DNA from 3 places in the Listeria sp. MAN/IMW/UF555 genome. Region 3 is predicted to be linked to each of the others. Evidence: riboswitches for the same ligand, from Rfam matches in the RefSeq annotation. Region 3 holds a riboswitch; each other region holds the start of a gene.
What was found. A riboswitch is a leader RNA that binds a small molecule or an ion and turns the genes downstream of it on or off. The one in region 3 is predicted to bind S-adenosylmethionine.
Positions count from the first base shown of each region.

Region 1: it holds a riboswitch for S-adenosylmethionine, as region 3 does, so the genes downstream of both, AC4PG8_RS05270 (O-acetylhomoserine aminocarboxypropyltransferase/cysteine synthase family protein) here and metK (methionine adenosyltransferase) in region 3, are expected to answer to the same signal.
Region 2: it holds a riboswitch for S-adenosylmethionine, as region 3 does, so the genes downstream of both, AC4PG8_RS10260 (ABC transporter substrate-binding protein) here and metK (methionine adenosyltransferase) in region 3, are expected to answer to the same signal.

Region 1 is NZ_JBZWZS010000001.1:1,037,652-1,043,702, forward strand. It holds gene AC4PG8_RS05245 (DUF1700 domain-containing protein) at 1-181, opposite strand, end outside; gene AC4PG8_RS05250 (PadR family transcriptional regulator) at 174-506, opposite strand; gene AC4PG8_RS05255 (biotin transporter BioY) at 699-1,247, shown strand; gene AC4PG8_RS05260 (Crp/Fnr family transcriptional regulator) at 1,323-2,024, shown strand; gene AC4PG8_RS05265 (HdeD family acid-resistance protein) at 2,114-2,641, opposite strand; SAM riboswitch class I at 2,880-2,980, shown strand; gene AC4PG8_RS05270 (O-acetylhomoserine aminocarboxypropyltransferase/cysteine synthase family protein) at 3,089-4,366, shown strand; gene metX (homoserine O-acetyltransferase MetX) at 4,383-5,489, shown strand; gene AC4PG8_RS05280 (formate/nitrite transporter family protein) at 5,529-6,051, opposite strand, start outside.
Region 2 is NZ_JBZWZS010000003.1:84,305-90,355, forward strand. It holds gene AC4PG8_RS10250 (ABC transporter permease) at 177-1,070, opposite strand; gene AC4PG8_RS10255 (ABC transporter permease) at 1,081-2,031, opposite strand; gene AC4PG8_RS10260 (ABC transporter substrate-binding protein) at 2,133-3,707, opposite strand; SAM riboswitch class I at 3,793-3,895, opposite strand; gene AC4PG8_RS10265 (GNAT family N-acetyltransferase) at 4,036-4,314, opposite strand; gene AC4PG8_RS10270 ((4Fe-4S)-binding protein) at 4,326-4,559, opposite strand; gene AC4PG8_RS10275 (IMP dehydrogenase) at 4,726-6,051, shown strand, end outside.
Region 3 is NZ_JBZWZS010000001.1:17,682-23,732, reverse strand. It holds gene mnmM (tRNA 5-(aminomethyl)-2-thiouridylate-methyltransferase MnmM) at 1-539, shown strand, start outside; gene asnB (asparagine synthase (glutamine-hydrolyzing)) at 565-2,430, opposite strand; gene metK (methionine adenosyltransferase) at 2,567-3,766, opposite strand; SAM riboswitch class I at 3,874-3,982, opposite strand; gene AC4PG8_RS00120 (hypothetical protein) at 4,177-4,479, shown strand; gene AC4PG8_RS00115 (L-lactate dehydrogenase) at 4,546-5,454, opposite strand; gene AC4PG8_RS00110 (DUF2584 domain-containing protein) at 5,471-5,713, opposite strand; gene ytkD (RNA deprotection pyrophosphohydrolase) at 5,764-6,051, opposite strand, start outside.

The DNA of each region.
Region 1 (6,051 bases), 1.0 Mb from region 3:
AAATATCTGCCGCAATTTCTTCCGGTTTTCCAAGATCAAAGACGATTTGTTCTTCGCTTTTCCCAGCTTCCACACCATTTCTAAAATGCTCTTGATAGTCTGATAATAGTTCTCTCCGCTCTTTTGGATCCAGCAATTCTAGGCGCTGGTTTAATTCGTTTAGAAAATCTTGTTTATTCATTTACTGCTTCCCCCTCTGTTAAAAGCTTAGCAACACTATCTGTAAAATTGTTCCATTCAGAGATAAGCTCATTCAAGTAAATTTCTCCTTTTACCGTCAGCTGATAATATTTTCTTGATGGACCTTCATTTGATTCTACTAAATAAGTGGAGCAATACTCTTCTTTAACTAATCTTCTAAGTACCGGATAAATAGCTCCCTCTGCAACCTCAATATATTTAGAAACTTGATTTGCTAATTCATAACCATAACAATCTTTCTTTTGAATTAAAAACAAACAGCATAGTTCTAACACACCTTTTTTGAATTGCGGGTTAACCTCCATGCTAACTCCTCCATTCTGCTAAATTACCACTAGTAATAAGTAACCACTACTATATATTGTTCACTACCACTATAGTTTATCATACACTAGTGTTCATTGCAAGGTACTGATTAGAAAAAATAGTATTGTTTTTTTATTTAATAAATGTTAACCTAATTTAGTATTAAGTTTACATTAAGGAGAGATACGTTTATGCGTGATCAGAAATTGAAATTTTTAGTCGTAGATGCTTTATTCGCAGTCATCATTGCTTTACTCGCACAAGTTGCTATTCCACTTGGCCCTATTCCACTTACTGGGCAAACATTTGCAATTGGTTTAGCAGCAACAATTCTTGGAGCTCGTCACGGTACCATATCTGTTTTAGTTTATATCGTGCTTGGAGCAGTTGGTATTCCGGTTTTTCAAGGGATGACAGCAGGAATTGGGATTCTTTTTGGGCCAACTGGCGGATTTATTGTCGGATTTATTTTTAATGCACTACTTACAGGTTGGTTGCTCGAAAAAACAAAATTCACTGTTCCTTATGCAATCGTTGCTAATATTCTAGGAGCCATCGTTACGTTAATTTTCGGTGTTTTATGGCTTAAAGTTAGCACAGGTCTTGACTGGCCGACTGCATTTTTGACTGGGATGGTACCATTTATTATTCCTGGTATTATTAAAGCGGTGTTCGCTGCTTTATTAGGTATTCTCATTCGTGATCGTCTAATTAAAGCAAAATTACTTAGAGCATCATAAGTCCCATTAATACACATTTCGACTCATCTCCTATATAATGATAATGATTAACACTGAGAAAAGGGGACTCGGTATATGTCATTACTGAATGAGGAAAATAATTTTTACAACGTAGATTTACTCGACTTGTTAAAAGATTCAAATGAAGCGGTTCTTCCATATAAGAGAATTCGTTTTAGACGCAACCAAAAAATCTTAACAGAAGGCGCGGAAACAACTTACTTTTATATTATTGAAGACGGGGTCGTTTCGATGAGTAAAAATACGTGTAAAGAAGATAGTATTATTAGCTTCTTAGGTAAACAAGATTCTATCGGTCCGCTTACATTACTTGGAGGAGCCAAATCACCTGCAAACTATACGTCTATTAGTGAAGTTAGTGTTTATCAATTTGAACGTAAATATGTTTTGAATAAACTCTTAAGCTCACCAGATGTATTTTGGCAAATGAATGCACTTATGCAAAGTATGGTTACACCTATGTTAGAACGGGAAGGTTACGTTAATTTACCTTCTAGCGAGAAAGTTTTAGCGGGATTAATTGCTTGTGGGGAGAGATTTGGAAGAATCGAGTCGGATGGTTCTTGTTTGATTCCCTATTATTTCACCCAAAAAATCTTGGGAAATTATCTAAATTTAGCTCGAGCTTACGTTGCAACTAACCTGCGAAAGCTAGAAGAAGATGGAATTATTGCGCTTTCGCCAAAACCTTGGCGTGTTAATAATTTCGAGATTCATAAGCAAAAACTAAAAGAAAATCACGAACCTTACATATGAGTGTAAAATGAATACTTTTTTTCTAATAGTATTTCGTAAAAATATGCATAATGAAAAGAAGCTATCTTAGTTAGATAGCTTCTTTTTTATTAACTATTTTTACCAATAAAGAAGAATGTCGCGATTGCGCCGATACCTTGAACGATGAAGAATGTTGCTACAACAATTATTGCTCCAATCACAGAAACAATTGGATTAAACAGAGCGATAAATCCTACAACGATACCAATAAGACCAATGGTTAAAATCCAACCCCAACCTTGTATATTGTTTTGCTTGGCTGTAAATGCACCAACAGTACGCATGATACCAGCGAATAATACCCACATGCTAAAAAGTAATACAATTATTTCTGGTCCAGCAAATTCATTAAATAATAACAAGAAACCTAGTAAGATGGATAAAATCCCGTCAGCTAGTACCCAACCAGAAACATTTTGTGATTTTCTGTCTGAAAAGTAAGAGAATGTGTGGAAAATACCAGAAATCAGTAATAAGAAACTAAGCATAAAAGCTGATGTTAATAATGAAATAGCCGGATGGAATAAGAACCAAATTCCAAGTACAATCATCGCAATCCCTGCTAATAAAACAAGAATACGTGTAAATGTCTTCATTTTTATTTCAACTCCCCTTTATTTGTGCTAATCTAACCCCACTTTTAATGAAATATAATTAGTCTTAACTATAATAGCCTAAAAAATGGATTTTAAAACCTTTTTAAAATGAAATATTAGTCTAAAAAACAGCTTTGTCACAAAAATTCCACACACAAGTGCTATTTTTGGACTTTTTAAATACTTAGTTGACAATTTGTTTCATCCAGCGTAATATATAACTTAATTTAATAGTATTTTCTTATCACGAAAGGTGGAGGGACTGGCCCTTTGAAGCCTTAGCAACCGGAATTTATTTTCACGGTGCTAATTCCAGCAGTATATTCTGAAAGATAAGTCGGAAATCCAAGTTTAGGAAACTCTATCCTCTCTGGCGGCTTATATACTGCTAGGGAGGTTTTTTGATGGAAATTACTGATAAATACATATTAAAGAGGAGTGGATTTTATGAGTAATGAGTATAAATTCGAAACAATTCAAGTACACGGCGGACATACACCGGACGGAGATACGCATTCTAGAGCTGTGCCAATTTATCAAACAACATCGTATACATTTGATAGCCCAGAACATGCCGCAGCCTTATTTGGTTTACAGGAAACCGGAAATATTTATACACGAATTATGAATCCTACTACAGCTGTTTTAGAAGAACGGTTAACTTTACTTGAAGGTGGCATTGGCGCTGTTGCAACGGCTTCAGGCATGGCCGCTATTACTTACTCGATTTTAAATATTGCTGGTTCCGGAGATCATATCGTCGCAGCGGCAACACTTTATGGTGGCACACACACTCTTTTCTCGCATACATTTAAAACGTTTGGCATTGATGTTACTTTTGTCGACCCTAACGAACCTGAAAATTTTGAAAAAGCAATTAAAGAAAATACGAAAGCCGTATTCATTGAAACGATTGGGAATCCTGATATTAATATTATTGATATTGAAAAAGTAGCTGAGATAGCGCACGCATCTGATGTCCCGCTAATTGTTGATAATACTTTTGCGACCGCTTATTTAAATCGCCCATTTGATTTTGGCGCAGATATTGTCGTTTACTCGGCAACGAAATTTATCGGTGGTCACGGGGTTGCGATTGGTGGCGCTGTTATTGACTCTGGTAAATTTAACTGGGCAAATGGGAAGTTTCCAAAACTCGTTGTACCTGATGATAGTTATAACGGGCTGTCTTATACAAATGACGTTGGTGCAGCGGCCTATATTACCAAGCTCCGTGTCTCGCTCCTTCGTGACACTGGTGCCGCACTTTCCCCGTTCAACGCCTTCTTGCTCATTTTAGGGCTAGAAACATTATCTTTACGACTTGAGCAACACGTGAAAAATGCGAAACAAGTAGCGAATTTCTTAAATGACCATCCAAAAGTTGCTTGGGTTAATTATCCTGGCTTAAAAGACAACAAATACCACGATTTAGCCCAAAAATATTTACCAAAAGGACCTGGTTCCATTTTCACTTTTGGCGTTAAGGGTGGTTACGCGGCTGGGAAAAAGGTTATCGAATCTGTGGAGTTATTCTCACATCTAGCAAATGTGGGTGATGCCAAGTCGCTTATAATCCACCCAGCATCAACGACTCATCAACAACTAAGCGAAGAACAACAATTAACAGCTGGCGTTAAACCAGAATCCATCCGTCTTTCTATCGGAATCGAAAATGCGGATGATATTATTCAAGATTTAACGAAAGCACTAGAGCAAATTTAGGAGGAAGTGAAGAGAAGTGACCTTACAGCAAAAAGAACTATTTCAAAAAAGTCCTCTTCTACTTGAAAACGGGGAAACATTAAGTCCGGTTTTAGTTGGCTATGAAACGTATGGGACACTTTCTGCCTCACGCGATAATTGTATTTTGTTAGAACATGCGCTCACTGGGACGGCACATGCGGCGAAACATTTTGAAGATGACGCCCCTGGTTGGTGGGATGATTATATTGGTCCGGGGAAAACGATTGATACAGACAAATATTTCCTTGTTTGTACGAATGTATTTGGTGGTTGTAGTGGAACGACTGGCCCCTCCTCGATTAATCCAAAAACAGGCGAGCCTTTCCGGTTACAATTTCCCGGATTTTCAATTAAAGATATTATTAAAGTGCAGCGTGAACTTTTGGAGCAACTTGGGGTTACGAGGATTGTTTCGGTGATTGGTGGATCGATGGGTGGAATGCAAGCCACTGAATGGGCGATTGATTATGCCGATATAACAGATAGCATTATCAACATCGCCTCCCCGCTTGCTGCCGGACCTGATGCGATTGGCTATAACTTAATTATGCGGATGGCGATTCTGAATGATCCCGACTTTAATGGCGGCAACTATATTGGTCAACCTGAGGGCGGCCTTGCTACTGCAAGAATGGTTGGAATGATGACTTACCGGACGAGCGAACTTTTCTCCAAGCGGTTTGAACGTTTCACTGTCGCCGAGTCTTCTCCGGCCGCTTTCTCAAAAGAGCATTTTCAAATTGAATCGTATTTACAATATCAAGGGGATACTTTTGTCGAGCGGTTTGACGCGAATAGTTATCTATATTTAACAAAGGCGATTGATTTATTTGACGTTACGGCTCCCGCGAAAGATGATTTACCCGCTTTTTCAAAAATTAAAATTCCGTATTTGCTGATTGGCATTACGACCGATCAGCTTTTCCGAATTCACGATTTGCGCCGTGGTTATGAGCTTTTAAAAGAATGGGATGTGCCGGTTACTTATCATGAAGTGGCCTCTGAATACGGTCATGACGCTTTTCTAGTTGAAAAGGAAGTACCGAAGTTCGAGCCGCTCATCCGATCATTTTTAAGTAATTTACCTGTAAAAAGCATATAAAAAAAGTTACCTCGGAAAATTTCTGAGGTAACTTTTTTATTAGTCTTTATAAATTGATTTCGTTCGGTTAAGCCACGCATAACCTAGTCCGATAACAAGGCCACCACCTACAAAATTCCCAAGTAAAGCAAGGACTAAATTGACGGTCACATTGCCCGCTGTCATTGCAGCAAGTGTTCCACCAGAAGCGAAAAATGCTAATGAGAATGATGAGAAGTTGGCGATAACGTGCTCGAATCCTAAGAATGCAAAGATGAAAATAATGAAAATCATCGCAATGACTTTACCAGCATCATCTTTCATTCGAAGTGTACAAAGCACGGCCGTATTTACAACAATATTGGCGAAAATACCTTCTACAAAAATTTGTAATGGCGCTTTTTCAAGTTTACCGCTAACGGCAGTAAATAAGAAATGATCAGCAGGTAAATTATGGAAAACAGATGTCAGAGAAACTAAGTACCCTGCAAGAATTCCACCCAATAAATTACAAACAATACATAAAATCAAAATTTGTAATGCTTTTCCAGGTTTAACAATTTTTTGATAAACACCTGTTGTC
Region 2 (6,051 bases), on a different contig from region 3:
TAAGGAATTCCTATCCTTTTAATTATAACAGTGTTCGCAAACGACTTTTGTGAAAATTTTGTGAATTGATCTCTTGAAAAAGACTTTAAACACGTTTTTTACGTTTCTATTTTAAGTACCTTTTCTTTAAAAAACAAAAAAACACTTTGACTGAAAAAATCAAAGTGTTTTTACATTTAATATCTACGTGACAAACCTTTCCTCAGTACATCGCCAAGCACGTTAAATGAAAGAATCGTCATTAAAATTAATAATCCAGGGAAAAGTGCCAAGTAAGTTGCTTCGCCGACGTAGCCTTGCGCATTGTTCAGCATGCTGCCCCACGAAGCGTTAGGCTGTTGAACACCGAGGCCAAGGAAACTCAGTGCTGACTCGGTTAAAATGGCTGTAGCGACGTTTAATGAAGCTGCAACGACGATGGATGGCATCGCGTTTGGAATAATATGCTTGAACATAATGTGGAAAAATCCGCCACCCGAAGACTTGGAGTACAAAATGAATTCACGTTCTTTTAATGTTAACGTCTCTGCTCGAACAATCCGCGCCACTTCCATCCAAGAAAGCAATCCGATAATGATAATAATATTCGAAATTCCCGGTTTTAAGTACGCATTTAAAATCATTAGTAGGAAAAATGACGGAATTGACATGAAAATATCTAGAAAACGCATCACCATATTGTCAATGAAGCCACCAAAGTAGCCACTAACTGTCCCCGCAAGCGTTCCAACGACAACAGCAATCATCATCGCAAACACGCCAACAAGTAGTGAAACCCGGCCGCCGTACAAGACACGCGTCAAGTAATCCCGACCATGGTCATCCGTCCCAAACCAGTGCGACGAATTTGGCGGCATCAGTTTGTCCTGAACGGAAAGAGCATTAGGGTCATAAGGCGAAAGGAACGCGAAAATACAAGCGACTGTAATAAGAATCAGCACACTCGTCGCAAAAACAGCGCGGCGGTCAGCCAGCATAAAACGCCAAAAACTCCGCTCTCTGGTAGCATGAACAACCTCCGCATCCCGCTCGAAATCTTGCATTGTTTTTTTCGAAAAATCTAATCGCATCATGAATTCCTCACCCCATTTCCCTAATCCGTGGATCGACAATCATATAAGCTAAATCGGCCAACAAGTTCCCAATAATTAATAATAGCGCTGAAAAAAGTGTAATCGCCATAATAACTGGATAATCTAGTTGGAAAATCGCATTAATCCCAAGCGACCCCATTCCCGGCCATGAAAAAATACTTTCGGTAATAAAAGCGCCTGTAATGACTTGCGGAAGTGACATCCCAAGTAGTGTTATGACTGGCAACAAGGAATTTTTCAAGACATGATGCCCCATAATTTGTACTTTGGATAACCCTTTCGCATAACCGAATAAAACATATTCTTCTTTTAATTGGTTAATCGTATTCGAGCGGACGTAACGATAATATGCCGCGCACCCTTGGAAAGTCAGCGTTATAACTGGCAAAATCGCATGCTCCGCCATATCCCAAAAGGAATCGACCCCAATCGTTCGCATCCCTAGACTTGGAAGCCACCCTAATTGAATCGAGAACACATCTATTAAAATCATCCCAAACCAAAAAATCGGAATCGAAATCCCAATATATGAAATTCCATTTAACACTTTATCAATCCAAGTATTTTCGTAATTCGCCGCAACTAAACCAAGCGGAATCGATAATAATAGCGTCAGAACAAGTGAAGTCCCAACCAAACCAAGTGTCGCCGGAATTCTCTCTAAAATTTGTTGTAAAACTGGTTGGCTGTTTACAATCGAATAACCAAGATTACCTTGGAGCAAATTTCCAAGCCAAATAAAATACTGTACATAAATCGGTTGATCCAGCCCTAAGCTCTGTCTAATCCGCTCGACATCATCAGGATTCATATCAGGCGTAACAAACGAATTCACGGGATCCCCGGGCGCTAATTTTATAAGTGCAAACGAAATAATCGAGATAATAAACAGCATCGGAATAATTTGCAATACGCGTTTTATGATTGTTTTTAGCATAATTTATCTCCTATCTAAAACACTAAAAATGACAAGTAAAAACCTGAACCTGCCAAAAACAAGCATGGCAGGCCAGATTTTTTACGAATGATTTTTAATTATTATTCCGTTAAATATAGTTTAGAAAGATCACGGAACATTGTTACTGGTTGTGGTGTTGCAGCTTTTTGACCACCGTAACGGCTATCAAGAGCTAGCACTGCATTATCATAAGAAATCGGATAAATTACAGCGTCGTCAGCAATGGTGTTTTGGATTTTTTCATAGATTTCTTGACGTTCTTTATCGTCCGCAGTTACAGCACCTTTTTCCCAAAGCGCATCTAGGTCTTTGTTGTGGTAGTTTGAATAGTTGTATGGCGCATCGCTTAGGTATAGAGATTTATATGCATCAGGATCGTTCCCCATGATATAACCATTTAGTGCGATAGAGTAGTCTGCGTTTTTGCGGTCAAGTGTGATGTTGCTTAGTGCATTTGGATCTGTTGGTTTCAAGTCAAGTGTCACGCCGATTTCTTTGTATTGTTGTTGTAAGTAAAGCGCGATACTTTCTTGTGATTTACTGTTGTTTAAATAGTAAACAGTTAGTTTTTGGCTTGTATCAAAACCGCTATCTTTTACTAATTCTTTCGCTTTAGCAATGTCTTGGTCGTATGTTTCTACTTTATCTGTGAAGTATTTCGTGTTTTCTGTTAGGAACGAAGAAGCTGGTTTTGCGTATTCATCTGAACCGTAAGCTGCATCAATGATTTCTTCACGGTCAAGCGCATAAGAAAGGGCTTGGCGAAGTTCTTTTGATTTAAGAGCTGGTTGGTTTTCGTTGAACGTTGCATAGCTTAAGCGGTTTTCCGGGTAAGTGATAATGTTTACCGCGCTCGCTTTTTCTACTTTTTTTCTATCAGAAGGTTGAATGGATTTTAGGTTGATTTCGCCATTTTGCAGTGCTAAATTAGCTGCGTTTTGGTCTTTTGTGATTCGGAAAGTAACTTTATCCAATTTTGGTTTGCCGTCAAAATAGTCGTTGAATCGTTCTAGGGAAACATATTCGCCTGTTTTGTATTCAACAAATTTGTACGGACCTGAGCCGATTGGATTTTTGTTTTTATCACTTTTCTCGATGTTTTCTACCCCTTCAAAAATGTGTTTTGGAATTGGGAAGAACGTTTTAATTGTATTTTCAAAGGCTGGAGCAACAGTTGGTAATGTGAATTTCACTGTTGTGTCATCCACTGCTTCTACTTTTACAGGTTTATCATCAAAAACAAAGTTCCCACGGTTCGGGCTGTTTTGTTTTGTATCTAAAATAGAATTTACAGTAAATACTACGTCATCTGCAGTCAAAGGTTTGCCGTCATGCCAAGTTAAACCATCTTTTAGTTTCACAGTGTAAGTTAAGTTGTCGTCTGAAATATCTAAGCTTTTTGCAAGTGCCGGTTTCCCGTCAACTTCCCAAAATAGCGGTGCGTATACAGCTTGTTGAATCGTTAATGTTACACGGTCAGAAGCGTAGTTCGGATTGATAACTTCTGGATCCCCAGTAACGCCGATAATTAGAGAGCCGCCGTCTTTCGCTTTGCCTGAACCGTTTGCTTTGTCTGAACTAGCGCCAGAGCCTCCGCAAGCTGTTAACACCAAGGCAAAAACCGAGATAACCGCTACTAATAAAAATTTCTTCATCTAACAAAAACTCCCCTCTTTAAGCGCTAAAAATAACGCTTCCTCTGTTTTTTGGTCAGAATCGAAGCGCCTCATTAAAAGCTACTACTTATCTGCCAGAATATTACTTCTGATCGGAATTAGCATAGAACTTGCGCTCCGCTGCCGGGTTTCACTGGGCCGATTCCCTCCACCACTCTGGATAAGAAATTGTAATACTATTATTCCTATAAGTTTACTGTGAATTAAAGATACACTGAAAAGAACCAGATGTCAAGAAGAGAAAACTGGATTTTTAAAAATAATTTTATAAAAAAATAGACTGGGTTTGTTCCCAGTCTACGCTTAATTATTTATCGGCTTGAACTTCCTGATATTCTGGCTTCTTAGAAAACTCAGCTTTTGCAAACGGGCAAAGCGGAATAATTTTCTTTCCTTCCGTTTTTGCTTTCTCGACAGCGCGTTTTACAAGTTCTTGCGCTATCCCCTGACCACGAGCAGCATCATCCACACCAGTATGGTCAATAATAAACATGTCTTCTCCAGTTGGAACGAAAGTCACTTCACCGACCTCTACACCTTCCTCATTTACTGCATAAATTCTGTTTTCACCGTTTTTATATTCCATTTGTTATCCTCCTATTTCTCTATATATTGAAGCGCTCCACTTGGGCAAGTATGAATCACCCGTTTTGCCTCTTCTTTTGGTACGTTATCTGGCATAATCCATGGTTTTCTATCCAAATTAAAAAGTTCTGCGTTACCTTTTACACAATTACCGGAATGTGCGCAAATATTCGTATTAAAATAAATATCTACATCTGCCCCGCGATACTTGCGGTAGCCTTGTTCTAATAGTGTTTCTTCTTCCATCTGATTACCTCCTTCGCCAAAATTTCCTTACGTTTAGTATATTCCACTCATCTACTAAAAGAAAACGTCCCGAAAAAGCATCCCAGTCATTGACTTTCAAGCCAGTTATTGAAATAATAAAGATATTTTATAAGTACATTTAACAATAGAAGAAGGAGTGGAAATAATGGCATTTTATTTTGAAGAACCGTCCCGCACATTTAGTGAGTTTTTACTAGTTCCAGGCTACTCATCGGCTGAATGTGTACCAACAAACGTTAGCTTAAAAACACCGATTGTAAAATTTAAAAAAGGGGAAGAATCTGCTATCACAATGAACATTCCGCTTGTTTCCGCAATTATGCAAGCTGTTTCTGATGATAACATGGGAATTGCTCTCGCTAAAGAAGGCGGCGTATCCTTCATTTTCGGCTCCCAATCAATCGAAAGTGAGGCTGCAATGGTTTCTCGCGTGAAAAATCATAAAGCTGGATTCGTCATTAGCGATTCTAATATCAGCCCAGATAAAACCCTCCAAGACATTCTTGATTTAAAAGAAAAAACTGGTCATTCTACAGTTGCAGTTACAGAAGACGGCACAGCGCACGGTAAATTACTTGGAATCGTGACAAGTCGCGACTACCGAGTGACGCGTATGAGTCCTGATGAAAAAGTAGCAGATTTCATGACGCCTTTTGAAAAACTAGTTACTGCTAAAAAATCGACCACTTTAAAAGAAGCTAACAACATTATTTGGGACCACAAATTAAATGCTTTACCACTTGTAGACGATAACGAACACTTGGTTCACATGGTGTTCCGCAAAGACTACGACTCAAATAAAGAAAACAAATTAGAATTACTTGATTCCTCCAAACGTTATGTAGTTGGAGCTGGAATTAACACACGCGACTATGAAGAACGTGTTCCCGCTCTAGTAGAAGCTGGCGCAGATATTCTTTGTATCGATTCTTCTGAAGGTTATTCTGAATGGCAAAAACGCACACTTGACTACGTTCGCGGTAAATACGGCGATACAGTCAAAGTCGGCGCAGGGAATGTTGTTGACCGAGATGGCTTCCGTTATCTTGCAGAAGCTGGCGCAGATTTCGTTAAAGTTGGCGTTGGTGGTGGCTCCATCTGTATCACACGTGAACAAAAAGGTATCGGCCGCGGACAAGCAACCGCCCTAATTGATGTTGCTAAAGCACGTGATGAATATTTTGAAGAAACAGGTGTATATATTCCGATTTGTTCCGATGGCGGCATTGTTTATGATTACCATATGACGCTAGCTCTAGCAATGGGCGCTGACTTTATCATGCTTGGTCGTTATTTCTCTCGTTTTGATGAAAGTCCTACTAACAAAGTGAATTTAAATGGCACATATATGAAAGAATATTGGGGCGAAGGAGCTAACCGCGCGCGCAACTGGCAACGTTATGACCTTGGCGGCGATAAGAAATTATCTTTTGAAGAAGGCGTAGATTCTTATGTTCCTTACGCTGGATCC
Region 3 (6,051 bases):
CACTTCGAAAAGTAGTTCGCTCTGGAGATTATGTAATTGACGCAACATGTGGTAACGGGCATGATACGCTTCTACTAGCTGAACTTGTTGGTGTAAATGGTCATGTGCTCGGGTTTGATATTCAACAAATGGCAATTGATGCAACGAAAACTCGTTTAGAAAATGCTGGTGTCGCATCACAAGTAGAGCTCGTATGTGCTAGCCATGCGCTTATTCCAGAATATGCAACAAAACCTGTTCGCGCTGCTATTTTCAATCTCGGCTACTTGCCAGGTGGCGATAAAGAAATTACGACAACCGCTGATTCTACTTTAGAAAGCATTGGCCATTTAATGCAGCTACTTGAAGTTGGTGGCGTCATTATTCTTGTAATTTATCACGGTCATCCAGCTGGAAAAGTCGAAAAAGATGCTGTCTTGACTTTTTGTGAAGCGATTCCGCAACAAGATTTCCACGTTTTATCTTATAACTTTATTAATCAAAAAAATGATGCCCCATTCGTCATTATCATCGAAAAAAGAAAACCTAGACAAAGCTAATAATTAGCCTGTCTAGGTTTTCTTTTTATTTTCCAAAATCGTATTTATCTGCTACGTATACATCATACCAAATCATAAAGATAACAACTGTCCAGATTTTACGACTGTAATCGAATTTACCGGCACAGTGATCGTCTAGTAAGCCTAGAACGTATTGTTTGTTAATTAAATGATCTGTTGGTGATTCTTTAATGATATTTTTAACCCAAGCGTTCATTTCGTCTTTTAGCCAGTGACGAATTGGTACTGGGAATCCTAGTTTACGGCGATTAAGTACGTGTTCTGGTACAAAAGTGGCTGCCGCTTTACGTAAGATATATTTGGTTGTTCCATTGGTTGTTTTCATTGTATCTGGAATATTTCTTGCTACATTGTACACTTCTTTATCAAGGAAAGGTACACGAACTTCCAGTGAATTAGCCATCGTCATCCGGTCAGCTTTTAGGAGAATATCTCCACGTAGCCACGTATGAATATCAATATACTGCATTCTTTCTACAGGATGATAATTCTTAGTTTCTGCATAAAATGGATCCGTAATGTTCGTATAATCATGACCAGATTGGTATTTCGGAAGTAAAATTTGTTTTTCTTTTTCTGTGAACATTTTGGCGTTTCCGATGTAACGTTCTTCCATCGGCGTTGTTCCACGTTCTAAGAAACTTTTACCACGCATTCCTTCTGGCATAATACGCGCCACGCTATTTAACATTGATTTAAATACGCCTGGCATTTTGTTAAACATCGCAAGGGAATTTGGTTCGTTATAAATGTTATAACCGCCAAAAAGTTCATCTGCGCCCTCACCTGATAATGCTACTGTTACTTGTTTACGCGCTTCTCTTGATAAGAAATAAAGCGGAATAGCAGCCGGATCAGCAAGTGGGTCATCCATATGCCAAACAATTTTTGGTAATTCTTTCATATATTCTTCCGGTGAGATAACATAACTAATATTTTCTACACCAAGCTTATCTGCTGTTTCTTTTGCTACATCGATTTCACTGAAACCATCGCGTTCAAAACCAACAGAGAATGTTTTAATTGCAGGATGATATTCTTTGGCAATTGCAGCAATAATCGATGAATCAATACCACCAGATAGGAATGAACCAACTGGTACATCGGAGCGCATATGCATTTTAACAGAATCATACATCACGTCACGCACTTCTTTAATCCATGCGTCTTCTGATTTAGTTACTGGTGCAAAAGATGCTTTCCAATAAGTAGTAATCTCCATTGGTTGACCGATTTTTTTCGTGAACTGATGCCCTGGTTCTAAGCGTTTTACATTTTTAGTTAAGGAATCTGGTTCTGGAACGAATTGATAAGTCATATAGTTTTGTAATGAAACTTCATCTAGTTCTTTTTCTTTTAAAGCATGTAAAATGGATTTCTTTTCAGAACCCATAAATAGCTTACCGTCTTCTTCTGCATAGAAAAATGGTTTAATGCCGAATGGGTCGCGTGCGCCGTAAACAAGTTCTTCTTGTTTATCCCAAATAACGAAACCAAACATCCCACGAAGACGTTCTGCTGTTTTTTCTTTGTATTTCGCATATGTAGCGATAATTACTTCTGTATCACTTTCGGTTTCAAATGTCATTCCTTCAGCAACTAATTGCTCGCGGAGTTCCACATAGTTATAAACTTCTCCATTAAAAATAATCCAGTAACGTTCATTTTCATACGTTAACGGTTGATGACCGTTTTCTACATCAATAATACTTAAACGGCGGAAACCAAACTGCACGTGATCATCTGTGAAGTATCCTTCATCATCTGGCCCACGGTGCGTAATCATACTGTTCATTTGTCTAAAGGTTTCTTTATCAGCGCCAGTAATTTCTGTAATGCGGTCATGTACGCATCCTACAAATCCACACATGGTAACATTTCTCCTCTATATAGATAATCATTTTATCTTTTTTTCACAACGTCTATCATATCATAACTAGGCTTTCTTTGCACTGTTTAGGAAAGAAAAAAACCGAACATTCCTCACAAGAAATGTTCGGTTAAGCTTATTTTACGATTAATTTTTTTAAGGCTTCTGCTTTATCCGTTCTTTCCCAAGGTAAATCAAGGTCGCTACGGCCAAAATGACCAAATGCAGCTGTTTGACGATAAATTGGGCGACGTAAATCAAGCATATGGATTATCCCAGCTGGGCGTAAGTCAAATAGCTCATTAACGCCATCAATTAGTTCTTGTTCTGAATAGTCACTTGTTCCATATGTGTCAATCGAAATGGAAACTGGACGCGCAACTCCGATGGCATATGCAACTTGTACTTCTACTTTTTTAGCAAGTCCAGCAGCAACGATATTTTTAGCGACATATCTTGCAGCATAAGCACCCGAACGGTCTACTTTGGTTGGATCTTTACCAGAAAATGCTCCCCCGCCGTGACGCGCATAACCACCGTATGTATCCACGATAATTTTACGGCCAGTAAGTCCAGCATCGCCAAGTGGTCCACCAATAACAAAGCGGCCAGTTGGATTAATAAAGTATTTCGTATTTTCATCTAAGAAAGAAGCATCAATTACTTCTGGGAATAGATGTGTGTGTAAATCTTTCGCGATTTGTTCTTGTGTGATGTCAGGATGATGTTGCGTTGAAACAACAATTGTATCAATGCGAACAGGTTGATTAAATTCATCATATTCTACAGTTACTTGTGTTTTCGCATCTGGTCGTAAATAATCTAATTTATTCGTTTTGCGTAATTCTGTTAACTTGCGTGCTAAGCCATGTGCCAAAAAGATTGGTAGTGGCATTAACTCTTCTGTTTCATCTGTAGCAAAGCCAAACATCAAACCTTGATCTCCTGCCCCAATTGCTTCAATAGCAGCATCAATTTCGCTGCCACTTCTTGATTCTAGTGCCTCATCCACACCTTGCGCAATATCTGGTGATTGTTCGTCAATAGCCGTTAAAACAGCACATGTCTCTGCATCAAAACCATATTTTGCTCGAGTATAGCCGATTTCTTTAATAGTATCACGAACGATTTTAGGAATATCTACATATACAGAAGTAGTAATCTCACCTGCTACTAAAACTAAACCAGTTGTCACAGTAGTCTCACAAGCGACACGTGCGTCTGGATCTTTTGAAATAATTGCATCTAAAATTGCATCAGATATTTGATCTGCAATTTTATCTGGATGTCCATCAGAAACCGATTCCGATGTAAATAGATGACGGTTTTTAGCCAATTTTATTTTCCTCCTTTAGTTCTCTCCAAATACGTCTCATATAAAAAGCCTCTCTCTATTTTGCACGAAACGCGCACGAATAGAGAAAGGCTATAATTATACCTTTGCTCTCATCGTTCAGGAGATATTACTCCTGCAACAGATTAGCACCTTTCACTTATATGTGTAGGTTGCTGGGCTTCAAAGGGTCAGTCCCTCTACCGCTCTGGATAAGAGATAAATTTTAATTCTAAGATAGAATACCATAAACTGAGGCTATATGCAATAAAAATTCGGTTTTGTCTTGATTTCCATTTTCAAAAAACAGTAAAAAAATGCCTTCCATTATTTTTCGCTTATCATTATTTCCATCCTGTGGTATGATAGATGGATAAAAAAGATGTTTTACTTATCTAAAGGAGATTGTATCTATGAGTTTAATTACGTTATCCTTGATTATTTTTCTTGGGTTTTTAGCCGTTGTATGTTTATTTGATTTTGTTTTTCGTTGGTATTGGTTTAAATATTTCTTAGCAACAATGGGATTAATTGCAAGTGGTGTGGTATTTTTCATCAGTTTCTACGGTGGTGGGATGTCACAAACAGAAATCGCTATTGCTATTTTTATTGGTTCATTTGGTGAATATGTCGTATCACTTATTATTAGCCTAGTTCGCTTTATTTCAAAAAAATCAAAAAAACCTAAACAAAAGAAAAAAGTCAAAACAGCTTAAAAAACTAGCTACGTTAAAAGATGATAATCTTTAATGTAGCTAGTTTTTTTATGGATAATTTTAAATCTAAAGCAAGTCGAAAGCTTTACGGATAACTTCCGCTGAATGTTCAAAATTAGTTTGTTCTTCTTTAGTTAGTGGTGGTTTTATCGTATCTAAAACCCCATTTGCTCCAATAAGCGCTGGTTGGCCGATATATGTATTTGTTTGTTCTGAAAAAACAGCTAACGGAAATACTTGTTTTGCATCTGTTAAGAGAGCATCAACAATTCCCGCTGTAGCAGTAGCAATTCCAAAACTCGTCCAACCTTTCCCCGTTAAAATATTCCAGCCACCACCGCGTACTGCATCTTTTAAAGCAGGTAAATCAAGCGGTGTCTTCGTTTTATAATCAGTGATATTGACGCCACCGATTTTCACAGTTGACCACGCAACGAATTGTGATTCACCGTGCTCGCCAAGAACGTACCCCTCGATGCTTTTAGGATTAATATGTAAAGCTTCTCCAACTACTCTTCTCATTCTAGCAGTATCAAGCGATGTCCCTGTTCCAAATACACGGGAACGATCAAAACCAGATATTTTTTGAATGAGCATGGTAATAACATCACACGGATTAGTAATATTCACAAAAATCCCTTTAAAACCTGTCGCTAAAATTTTCGGCACAATCTCCGTTACCGAACGACTTGTTTCAACGAGTTCTTCCATACGATCTTCTCGTAGTAATGTTTCCGGACCAACAGCCATCACAATAATATCTGCATCTGAAAGAGCTTCCCAGTTATTCGCTGTAATGGTTGTATAGGAACGAGTCATCGATGCCATATCGCGTAACTCAAGCGCTTCACTCTCTGCTTTTGCTTCTATTTTATCAATTATAACGATTTCATCACAAATCCCTTGCGTAACAAGAGAAAAAGCCACGTCGCTTCCAACATGACCAGCACCAATTATACCAACTTTGCGTTTCAAAAAATCCCCTCCAAAATTAGTTACTTGAATTTAAAGCGATTAATTCATATTTAATGATGGTTTTATTATTTTCCCATACAAGTTTGCGCGGAATTGCTTCTCCAAGTGTTTCGCCTTCTTTTGTTTTACGAACAGCAATTGGAACATCAATTGGATAAATCCGGTAACCTACTTTTTCCAGTTCAAAGAAATTATCTGAAATTCTTTTTTCATTTCCCTTTGTTACGATCATTGTGTTTACCTCAAGTGGCATACCCAATTTTCTCACCTCCAGTTTCTTTTATCATAGCAGAGATTACCCTGGTTTGACTAGTTTTTATCGTTTAAAATCCGCTCAGCCTGCTTAACAATTTGTACCATTCCAGCGTCACGCATAAAAAAACTAAATGCCGGTTGCAAAATAAACTTACTAAGAGTTCCTTTCACAACAACTGGACCTTTTGTTTCTAAGTAGTTTTGTTGCCTTGTTATTGAAACAATCTTTGCTGTATAAACCCGTTTTGTAAAAGTTCGTTCCTTAGATTCAACTAAATAATCCGCAACAAAATGAAATCCTTCAGCTACTGCACCAGTCTCTTCCATTAGTTCGCGGCGGGC